DNA from 2 places in the Faecalibacterium sp. IP-3-29 genome. Region 1 is predicted to be linked to the other one. Evidence: riboswitches for the same ligand, from Rfam matches in the RefSeq annotation. Region 1 holds a riboswitch; the other holds the start of a gene.
The links. Region 1 has a riboswitch for cyclic di-GMP ahead of MTP40_RS08395 (CAP domain-containing protein). Riboswitches for the same ligand answer to the same signal wherever they lie in the genome.
Positions count from the first base shown of each region.

Region 1 (5,662 bases):
TTGCCCACTTCGCCCAGACCGCCCAGCGGGTAGATGTGGATGGGCACAGCGGCCTCCTTGGGCTGCTGAGAACGGCGGGGCCGCCGGTTATAATAAGGGCGGCGGGTGCGGGTACGCTTTTCCCCACCGGATTCACTGTTTCTGTTCGGATTGTTCTGAGCCTGAGCCGGGTTCTGTTCTTTGACCTGTGCCATGCGGTACCTCCAAAATCAATTACAAAACGCAGGCACACCCCTTTGCGAGCGGCCTGTCTGTTGTGAAGGAGCAGCAAGCGCACCGCCGCTCCCATCGAAACCATCGTATAGAATTTTTCGCTTCCATGCCCGTTTTCGGCACTGGGATGGCCGGAACGGAGTAATTTCTGCCCTGTCAGTCCATCTGTTCGATGCGACCGCGGCACTGCCCCGTTCCGGCCGGACACACCGCACCGGTGCGCCCCTATACGCATTTTGTTACAAACAGTATAGTATTTCTTGTCCACTTTGTCAATTCAAAGCTTTGCCGGAAAAGCCGGGGATGATACGTTTTCCTCTTGACAGAACCGGAAAAATAGCTCTAAATAGAGGTATCCAAAAATTCAAGTTCCGGGAGAAACAGATGAAACAAGTCGAAGTTTACACCGATGGCGCGTGCAGCGGCAACCCCGGCCCGGGCGGCTGGGGCGCAGTGCTGCGCTACCGCTTCAACGGCAAGGTCTACGAAAAAGAGCTCAGCGGCGGCGATGCTTCCACCACCAACAACCGGATGGAGCTGACCGCCTTTATCGAGGCCCTGCGCCAGCTCAAGGAGCCCTGTGAGGTGCGGCTGTGCTCTGACAGCCAGTACGTCATCAACGGGCTGGAAAAGGGCTGGGCCAGGGGCTGGAAGCGCCGGGGCTGGAAAAAGTCCGACGGCTCCCCTGCCCTGAACCCCGACCTGTGGGAACAGGCATTGGAGCAGGAAGCCCGGCACAAGATCACCTATGTCTGGGTCAAGGGCCATGCAGGCCACCCGGAAAACGAGCGCTGCGACCAGCTGGCCGTGGCACAAAGTCAGGCACACGGAGGGAGACAGGGACGATGAGCGATACATTTCTGCCCGGCAGCGGGTTCGATACCTATGAACAGCAGGACAAGGTGCTGGTGGGCCTGTGCGGCGGCACGGGCTGCAAAGCAGCTGTCCGCATTTTACAGCAGCAGGGCTTTGCGGTGATGGGCGCTGTGGTGCGTCTGTGCACCGATGACCCCGTTGTGGATGCCGCCAGGGAAGCCGCCAAGGCTCTGGGCATCGAGTGCATCACCCTGAATGCCAGCGAACTGGCCAGCCAGCTGGCCGAGGAGACCGCTGCCCCGGCCGACCTGCGCTTCCCCGCCCTGCTGGCGGCGGCTGACCGGCTGGGCATCCAGTACATTGCCACCGGCCACCGCGCCCGGGTAGAGACTGGTGCGGACGGCGTGCACGTCCTCTGCCCTGCCGAAATTGCGGACGAGAGTGTCCGGCTTGCCGCCCTGCCGCAGGAAACGCTGGGCCGGCTCATCCTGCCCTTGGGCGATTTCAGCCCCGAGGATGTGGCTGAGATGGCAGCAGAATAAAAAGCAAAAGAGATGCACCCCGCCTTCCTGAAACCGGTTCAGGGAGCGGGGTGCATCTCTTTTTGCTCTGTTTTATTTTATCGTACAACGCTCAATGGAAGTCATCCGCTTACTTTGCGAAGATCTGGATCCAGTTGTGGCCCCACTGAGAATTGGCATCGTAGTTGTAGCCAAGGCACATATACTTGGCGGCAGGGTCCATGATATTGACACGGTGGCCTTCCGAAGCCATCCAGTCTGCAACGACCTTTTCGGGCGTGGTCTCGCCCCAGGCGGCATTCTCGCCGGTGGCGGTATCAGACACGCCGTACTCTTTCAGCACGGTGAAGCAGTTGGTGCCATCGGGGCGGGTGTGGGAAGCGACCTTTGCCACTTCCTTTGCGCGCTCAGCGTTGACCAGCGCCAGCACTTCCTGTGCGAAACCGTTCTCACTGGTGCCGCGGGCGTAGGTAAAGATCATCACCCAGTAATTGCCGTACTCGCCGCCCTCGTAGTAGCCAATGCCAACGGAGGTGGCATCCTTGTCCAGCATCCGCTCCTTGAAGAAATCGTAGCGATTCCAGGCGGCGACCACGTCCGAAGCATTCTCAGCAGCTGCCCAGTAGTTCTCGCCCACAGAAACATCGTCCACACCGTACTCCGGCAGGATGGTGAACTCGCGGCTGCCATTGGGGCGGTTGTAGGAATAATTGACGGTAAGTTCTTCTGCACGGGCCTGTGCGGCAGCATTCAGTGCGCTGCTGCCCATGCTCAGAGGAGCCACACCGGCCTGTGCACGCTCTGCGTTGACGAGCTGCAGCAGCTCATCGGCCTTGGAAGCTGCGTGTGCGGGCATTGCCAGAACAAACATCAGGCAGATGAATGCGGCGCAGCAGACCAGATTCTTCAGGACTTTCATCGAAGCGTTACGCATGGTGTTGAACCTCTTTTGTGTTGCCCCATGAAAAAAGGTGTCGATTGCTGGTATACTCGGCAATCGACACCTGATGCTTCAGATGAAGGTCACTCAACACCCAATCTCCGCTGTGGAGACCCTCAGGTGATGAGAAGCAACTGGCTGCCATTTTACAGGCCCTATAGCTTTGCGTCACAGCCTTTCGACTGCTTTGCCGAGGATATTCAGTTTTGCGTGCCTTTCTTCTTTTGGGAAGAAATTTGAGAACGAAAAAAGGTGTTGTTCTGCAATACACTCAGCAAAACAACACCTAGAAATTCTAAGCAGGTCACCCAAAGAAAAATTTCTTTGAGAAGCAGCTGGCTGCCATTTTACAGGCCCTGTAGCTTTGCGTCACAGCCTTTCGACTGTTTTGCCGAGAATATTCAATTCACCTTGAGGAACTGTTCCCATTTCCTCGACATTATCCTACCACATCGGGCAGAACCTGTCAACTGTTTTGGAGCAGCTTTCTCAAAAAACTGCTTTTTGAAGAGTTCTTCCGTTATGCCTGCACCTCTGCCGCCTTTTTGCGCAGCTGGTCGAGGTCTGCGGCATCCGGGTGAGCCAGCGCCTTGTCAAAATTCTCGATCAGCATCTCGAGGTTGGGTGCATGGTTGGGCTGCTGCAGCATCTTTTCGTACTGCTGGCGCACAGTCATGGGCATCTTGCCCTGGCACATATAAGTTCCAATGACCGTGTTGCTCTCATCCAGCGACTTCTGCACCGCTGCCAGGATCTGCTCGAAATATTCCGCACTGCCGCCAAAGCCTGCGGTGCCGAACAAAAAGACCTGCTTCCCCTTCAGGGTCTGCAAAAAGGCGGTGAGGGTGTCATCGGCATGGCCCTTGTCCGTCCAGAAGCCGATGTAAAGGGTCTCAGCCTCCAGTGCCTCCGGGGCCGGTGCTCCGAAGTAGGTGCACTCATTCTGGGGCAAGCTTGCGCGAAGGGTGTCGGCCAGCAGGCGGGTGTTGCCGGTCTTGCTGCTGAAAACGATGGCGTAGCTCATGGTCATTCTCCTTTATTATGTTTGATATCAGATGCTTCCCTGTTCTTTTGCGTTCAGGGCATCATAGATACAGCGGGTGCCCTGATGGGCGATCAGGCCGCCCAGGCACTTCTTGTTGCAGCGGACACAGCGGTGGATCTTTGCCGCATTGCCGCTCTGCAGTTTGTTGACCCAGTTGGGGTCGGCCAGCAGCTGGCGGCACATTGCCGCACACTGGATGCGGCCGCTGGCAAGCTGCTGCTCCACAAAATCGGGGTCGTTCAGGCCGCCCACACCGCAGAGCGGCACGCTGGTATACCGGCGCACCTCATCGCAGAACTTGAGGAAGCAGCCGGTCTCCTTGAACTCGGGGTGGCTGGCCGACGGGATGGTATTTTCCAGCGCAGAGTGGTTGGCCAGTGTCACATGGAAGCTGGTCACGCCTGCCTGCACCAGCAGGGGCACGAACACGGCCAGTTCCTCCTCCACCACACCGGCGTTGCCGTAATGGGGGTTCTCCTGCCGGACAGCCAGCTTGTAGTCAATGGCCATGCCGGGCACAGCGGCGTGCACTGCCTTGACAGCTTCCACGGCAAAGCGGGCGCGGCGCTCGGCACTGCCGCCGTATTCATCGGTGCGGTGGTTGAAGATGGCGGAAGAGAAGCTGCCGCACATCCGGTCGCCGTGCACCTGCACCATGTCAAAGCCCGCCTGCTTTGCCAGCACAGCAGCCTTGCCAAAGCCCGCGATGATCTGATGGATCTTTTTCTGGGACATCTTGGTGATGTAGGGGCCCACGGCATCGTTCATCCGCTCCCGCAGCTGGTCGGGGGTGATTTTTTTCATCAGCATCCCCGGGATGCACTTGATGATGGACATCATGTCGGTATCGGTCTGGTGGAGCTGGGCGCAGACCTTGCAGCTGTATTTGTGGGCGATCTCGCAGATCTGCTGATAGAAGGCAAAGCCCTTTTTGTCAAACAGGGACTTCTCGAACCGGCTCTTGGCCACCGGCACGTCGCCGATGATGATCATGGCGCAGCCGCCCTTGGCCAGCCGCTCCATCTCCGCCAGATATTCCTCGTCCGAAAGGCCGAAGGTGGTGGGGGCAAAGATAATGCGGTTCTTCAGCTGCATTCCACCGTAATCAATGGGGCTCAGGATGGTGTCGTACATGTTACACACTCTCTTTCCTCGTCCGTGCTGCCTTTTGCAGCAGGCTCAGGAGCTGGTGCTGTTCCTCTTCGGTCAGCCCGCTCAAATTTTGTGCATCCCAATCGAAAAATACCTGGTGGCAGGTCCGGAATGCTCTCTCACCCGCCGGGGTCAGCCCCAAATGATAACTGCGGCCCTGCTTTTCCCGGGTCATAAAGCCATCTTCCACCAGCTTGATCACGCTGCGCTGGCAGTGGCCCCAGTCCAGGTGCAGGTTTTTGGTCATCTCAGCCGGGGTGCAGCCGGGATGTTTGCCCACGTAGATCACAAAATACATCATGCCACAGCTCAGGCCAAACTCCTGCAGCTGCTGGGTGGTGTAGGCTGTGAACTGCTTGTAAAACTCCATCACGTAGAAGGATATGGTCGATTGGATCACTCTTTGCATCTCCTTTACTTGACAAGGTCTAGTATAATCACATTACTTGATAAAGTCAAGTACTTTTTTCAAAAAAATTCTCCCTGCTCCGTATTTCTGTTTCGGGAGCAGGGAGAGAACGATTTTTTGCCTCAGACCAGCGGCATGATATTTTCCGGGGCGGCAGCAAGGCAGGCGGGTGCTTTTGGCGGCGGGGCCGCCAGCGTCTCCTTGGACACCTTCCACCACAGGCGAGTCTCACCGCCGGGCAGGGTGAAGATCATGTTCCAGTCAAAGGGATTCTCACTGGTGGAGACAGCCTGCACCGGCAGGCTGTTGGGGGTGCCGGGAGCGCAGGGCGCAAAATCATGGGCGCGAATGCCCACGGCACGGCAGCCCTCGGGCACCGGCAGAGCCACGGTCAGCGGCTGTTCCCAGCCCGCCAGATGAACGGTATGCTCCCCCACCCGGGTGCAGGGCAGAATGTTCTTGCAGCCGGTCAGGCGGGCGGCGGCACGGGTGCGGGGGTCGGCAAAGACCTCCTTGGTCGTACCTACCCGGAGCACCTCGCCGCTGTCCATCACGATCATCTCCCT
Region 1 covers NZ_CP094471.1:1,764,497-1,770,158, forward strand. Annotated here, with positions in the region: gene MTP40_RS08380 (ribonuclease J) at 1-194, opposite strand, end outside; gene rnhA (ribonuclease HI) at 598-1,062, shown strand; gene MTP40_RS08390 (hypothetical protein) at 1,059-1,571, shown strand; gene MTP40_RS08395 (CAP domain-containing protein) at 1,681-2,484, opposite strand; cyclic di-GMP riboswitch class I at 2,617-2,692, opposite strand; cyclic di-GMP riboswitch class I at 2,818-2,893, opposite strand; gene bilS (flavodoxin family protein BilS) at 3,011-3,514, opposite strand; gene bilR (bilirubin reductase) at 3,542-4,669, opposite strand; gene bilQ (bilirubin utilization transcriptional regulator BilQ) at 4,671-5,096, opposite strand; gene MTP40_RS08415 (sulfate/molybdate ABC transporter ATP-binding protein) at 5,219-5,662, opposite strand, start outside.

Region 2 (5,662 bases), 770 kb from region 1:
GCTAATAGGGGGGCCCTTGGCATGGCGGATAGTTTCACCTTTTTGCCAAGGCCGCCCCTATTAGGGGCGGTGGCATCCCGAAGGGATGACGGTGGGGTTTACTTTTCCTGTGCCTTATTCCACACGCGGATCACTTCAACACGGCTCACGGAATCGGTATCCACATAGGTCTCGCCGTTGTCCTTTGCGGCCTTGAGCAGATCGTTTTCCACAGCCCAGGCAATGGCCTTCTGGGTATCGGTGGCATCAGCGGGCAGAACTGCGGCGGGTGCGGGCTTACCGGCATGGTTCCACACCAGCAGGGCCAGCTCGGCACGGTTTGTGGGGATGGCAGTACCGGCGGGCAGAGCGGTTTTCAGGTACAGCTCCGTACCCAGCTGGTAGCCCGTCCAGCCAAGAACAGCTGCACCTACACCGGCGGTGGCCACGACAGCCACAGTTCCCAGCACGTCGGGTTCTTCCACATCGGCCATGCGGTACATTGCACGGATGGTCACACCCGTATTGGGCATGATGAACTGTGTCTTTTCAGCACTGGCATCAAAACCACCGGTCAGCTCAGTATTACCGGTGATTTCCCAGCGGTCAAAGACCATACCGTCAGGAATCAGAGTGGCATCTGCTTCCAGAATCACAGTATCACCAGCACGGGCGGCAGTGATCTCCTTATCCTTTGCGCCGTCGGCAGTTACGCTGTAAGCCTTACCGTCGGTCAGGTTCAGAGGGTAATAGCCTTCCTCGCTCTGTGCGGTCAAGATGATAGTGCCTTTGTCCTCACCGTTCAGCTTCAAAGTCAGCGGGTTGGTATGCTTCTGCTCTTCGGTCAGGGTGAAATCGGTATCACCGGCAACAGACCAGCACTTGAAGCCATCTGGGGCGGTAATGGTGACTTCCTGCTCGCCGACAACACCGGCGGTGGTCATACCGTTCACGGTGCCGCCATTCACAGTTACCCAACGGACAGCAGGGTTCTGCTCACCAAAGTTTGTGTAACGGCTGAATACACCGCTTTCAATTGTACCATTGTTGGTAAAGTAACTTGTGGCAGTGACATCCTTAACAGTGCCATTGTTGGTTACACTATTTCTGATGATGCCGTTCTGGAGTATGCCGTTATTTGTGATACGCCATTTTACTGCATTGTTTTCAAGATCAGCAGTGTACCAATCTTCAATTGTCATGGCTTTGTTCAGTTCTTTGGTCTCCACACCGCTGTTATAAGTCCAGCCATCATACGGGCTGCCGAAATACGAACCGAGGCTATCAACCGGTAGACCGTTTTCGATTTTTAAGGGAGTTGCGATTTTGCTGACGGTAATTTCGACATCTCTGTCGGTCGGCATGGTAAAAGTCAGGGTAGCATAGTCTCCATCACGACCAGCAACAGCACCGGGCAAAGTGGTTTCATCTACTTTCTCACCATTGATGAACCAACCACTAACTTTCTTTCGAGTATCTTTGAAAGCGATTGTTACTTTTGGATCACCAACGGTATATACATGATCCTGTAAGTCTTCATTAATTATGCAACCTTGAGCAGTCAATTCGTGTGCGTCTGTCAAATTTGACTTTAATTTGAATACTGCACGATTAATTGTACCCGAATTGGTTTTTATCATTTCATAGTAAGTTCCGCCATTGATAACGCCACCGGCACTATTAATGATTTGATGTACATAGCAATCGTTTATCGTACCGGAGTTATTAACATATCTATACTTTCCGCCATTGATAGTTCCCTGATTATATAAAACAATTTCATTCCGGATTTTTGACCCCTTATATGAATAACCAGAAGCGATAGTCATTGTACCAGAACCAGGCTTGTTTCTATATGGTGTCCACCACCAACCTTCACCAGTGCATTTATCAAGTGGACCAGTAGCGTTTGTTGTAATATTTGTTCTAGTGACAGTTACACCATTAACTACAATTGAGCCAGGTGTCTCGTCTGGTACTTTTGGATACCCTTCCTCGGTAATTTCAAGACCTCCGACTTCAGATGGCACGATATCATTTCCAGCTGCAAACGCCGCAGTGGGCAGAATGGTCAGAGCCATACCAATCGCTAAGACAGCGCTGACAAGTCGTTTCAACTTCATATCGTTTTCCTCCTTTTATGAATTACTCCCAAAATATAACCATGCCCGCACAAAGCAAAAAGAGCGCCGCACCGGCCAAATGGCTGGTACAACGCTCTGCGTTTTGTACTTTGGGAATCTACCGCCCCTTGAGGTGATGCCCATGTGCGGTATGGTTGAGAAAGTGCGGCTGGCTGCCATATTACAGGCCCTTTAGCTTTGCGTCGCAGCCTTTCGACTGGTTTGCCGATTCTTCTGTTTCAATGTGGCATTTTACACAAAAATCATAAGACTTTTTTTTTTTTTTGTCAATAACCCAAAACCATCTTTGGCAAGTTGCACAAAAAGGGAAGTATCTGTATGGCATTTTCGGATAGCAGCATCTCCCCGGGGAGAAGTGTTCCGTTTGGGAAAAGGCGGCGTGTTTTCTCGCTTTTTCGTTGAAATATGCCAGGTTTTATGATATAGTAGTAGTCGTTTTTACGTTTCACTCCCCTATTCTCCCTGCGGAAAGGAAGCATCCATGAACCTGACAAAGCAGTTCTTCAAGTATGTGTCGCAGAATATTTTCGGTCTGATCGGCACATCGTGCTATATTCTGGCCGACACCTATTTCATCGCCCAGGCGGCGGGCACCGACGGCGTGACCCTGCTGAACCTCTGCCTGCCCATGTACAACCTGATCTTTGCCTTCGGCTCGATGATCGGCCTGGGTGCGGCCACCCGGTACGCCATTCTGCAGGCGCAGGGCGAGGCGCGGGCGCAGCGGTTTTTTTCCAACGCCATCCTCTGCGCCTGCCTGATCGCCATCCCGTTCATGCTGGCAGGCGCGTTCTGCCCGGGCACGCTTCTGCAGCTCATGGGCGGCGATGGGGACATTGTGGCGCTGGGCCTGAACTACACCCGCATCTTCCTGCTGTTCACGCCCTTCTTCATGTGCAACTACATCTTCTCGGCCTTCGTCCGCAACGACGGCGACCCGTCCCTTGCCATGGTGGCCACCCTGAGCGGCAGCCTGTTCAATGTGGTGTTCGATTACATCTTCATCTTCCCCATGGGGCTGGGCCTGCCCGGCGCGGCGCTGGCAACGGCCATCTCGCCGGTGCTCAGCATCGCCATCTGCAGCCGCCACTTTTTTCAAAAGAGCAACACGCTCACCTTTGTCCGGCAGGACCCCTCGGCCCGGCTGCTGGTGCAGAGCTGCCAGCTTGGTATCTCCGGTTTTGTCGGGGAGCTTTCCTCTGCCGTGACCACCACCGTGTTCAACTTCCTGCTGCTCCGGCTGGCGGGCAACGTGGGCGTGGCCGCTTACGGCGTAGTGGCAAACTTTGCGCTGGTGGCAACAGCCATCTTCAACGGCGTGGCCCAGGGTGCCCAGCCGCTGATCAGCCAGTGCTACGGCAAAAACGAGATGACCGGAGCAAAAAAGCTGCTTCTGCTGGGCTGCGGCACTGCGCTGGCGCTGGCGGCGGTGTTGTACAGTGCCGTGTTTGGCTTTACCGATACCTTTGTTGCCCTCTTCAACAGCGAGAGCTCTGCACTGATGGCCGAATATGCCCACAGCGGTATGCGCATCTACTTCCTGGGCTACTTCTTTGCAGGCTGTAATATTGTTGCGGCGGGCTATCTGGGTGCGGTCAACCGCCCCACCGAGGCCACCATCACCTCGGTCAGCCGGGGCGTGGCCGCCATCGTCACCTGCTCGCTGATTCTGAGCGCCCTGTTCGGCATGAACGGCGTGTGGTCGGCCTTCCCCGCCGCCGAGGCCATCACGCTGGCCCTGACGGTGTTCCTGCTCAAGCGCCCGCAGTCTGTGTGCGGCTGAACGCCTCCACGGAAAAGAGCCGGGTGCTGCCCCGGCTCCTGAACATTTTAAATATACAGTGCCTGCTCCCGCTGGCTTTCCGCCGGGCTGAGGGGCCGTGCTGTCTGACCGGCCAAGGCCCGCCACTGTGCGGGGGATTGGCCGGTCTCTTTTTTGAACACCCGGCACAGGTAGTTGGCCCCTGAGAAGCCGCACAGGCTGGCAATGACATCCAGCGTGTATTCCCGGTGCAGGAGCAGCCGCATGGCAGCTTCCACCCGCACGGTGGTCAGGTATCGCCCCGGGGGCACCCCCACGGCGGCGGTAAAGGTGCGGACAAGGTGGCTCTTGGAGACTCCCAGCCGCTCACTGAGCTCTTCCACGCCGTACAGGCCAGCGTAGTTCTGGCGGATATCCTCAATGGCGGCCTCCACCAGCGGCGGCAGGGGCGGGGCGGCGCTGTCGGCCCCCGCAAGCTCACAGAGCAGGGCAAAGGCCAGCTGGCTGGCAACCCGGCTGCGGGGTGTATCGGCCTCGGCGGCAAGGCGGCCCAGCAGCTCTGCGGCGGCGGGGCAGGTCTCGCCCCGGGCCAGGAACGGCAGCTCCGTCAGCCCGGCAAGGAACTGCACCGCCGCCTGCCCGGTCAGCTGGATGCAGAGCAGGTGGCTCTCCCCTTCCGGGGTCAGGGTCAACGGGGCGCGGCTCAGCACCAGATGGCCCGCCGCCGCGCTCTGGGGCGGCAGGATCAGTGCGCTGCCCGCCGGGGAGGGCGAGGCATCGGTCAGGCTGGCAGTGCATCTGCCGCTGGAGATCAGGCAGACCCACAGCCCCTCGCCGGTCAGGGTCAGGGGGTCTTTGGGCTGGATATCCCGCACCACGCCAAGGGCTGCGGTGCTTGTCCAATCATAAAGCAATATCTGACACCTCAAATCAATAAAATGCTATTTTATATCACAAAGTTATCTGTTATTATAATATCAACGAGAGCGTGCACCGTCAAGGTGCCGTAACATAGAAAAATTTTAATGGAGGCAATGACCTATGGCTTCGATTAGCTGCCAGCACATCTACAAGATCTATCCGGGCGCTACCGCTCCTTCTGTTACCGACTTCAACCTGGAGATCCAGGATAAGGAGTTCATCATCTTCGTCGGCCCCTCTGGCTGCGGCAAGTCCACCACCCTGCGCATGATCGCCGGTCTGGAGGAGATCTCCAAGGGCGAAATGTACATCGGCGGCCGCCTGATCAACGACGTTCCCCCCAAGGATCGTGATATCGCCATGGTGTTCCAGAGCTACGCTCTGTACCCCCACATGACCGTTTACAAGAACATCGCTTTCGGTCTGGAGCTGCGCAAGACCCCGAAGGACGAGATCGACCGCCGCGTTCACGAGGCTGCCAAGATCCTGGAGATCGAGCACCTGCTGGACCGCAAGCCCAAGGCTCTGTCCGGCGGCCAGCGTCAGCGTGTTGCTCTGGGCCGTGCAATGGTTCGTAACCCGGCAGTCTTCCTGCTGGACGAGCCCCTGTCCAACCTGGATGCTAAGCTGCGTACCAGCATGCGCACCGAGATCATCAAGCTGCACAAGAAGCTGGCTACCACCTTCATCTACGTTACCCATGACCAGACCGAGGCTATGACCATGGGCGACCGCATCGTTGTTATGAAGGACGGCATCATCCAGCAGGTCGATACCCCGCAGAACCTGTACGACATGCCCTGCAACATGTTCGTTGCCGGCTTCATCGGCAGCCCCCAGATGAACTTCCTGGACG
Region 2 covers NZ_CP094471.1:2,537,596-2,543,257, forward strand. Annotated here, with positions in the region: gene MTP40_RS12140 (hypothetical protein) at 99-2,102, opposite strand; cyclic di-GMP riboswitch class I at 2,264-2,339, opposite strand; gene MTP40_RS12145 (MATE family efflux transporter) at 2,605-3,906, shown strand; gene MTP40_RS12150 (helix-turn-helix domain-containing protein) at 3,954-4,799, opposite strand; gene MTP40_RS12155 (ABC transporter ATP-binding protein) at 4,927-5,662, shown strand, end outside.
Region 2: another riboswitch for cyclic di-GMP. It lies ahead of MTP40_RS12140 (hypothetical protein); the one in region 1 lies ahead of MTP40_RS08395 (CAP domain-containing protein).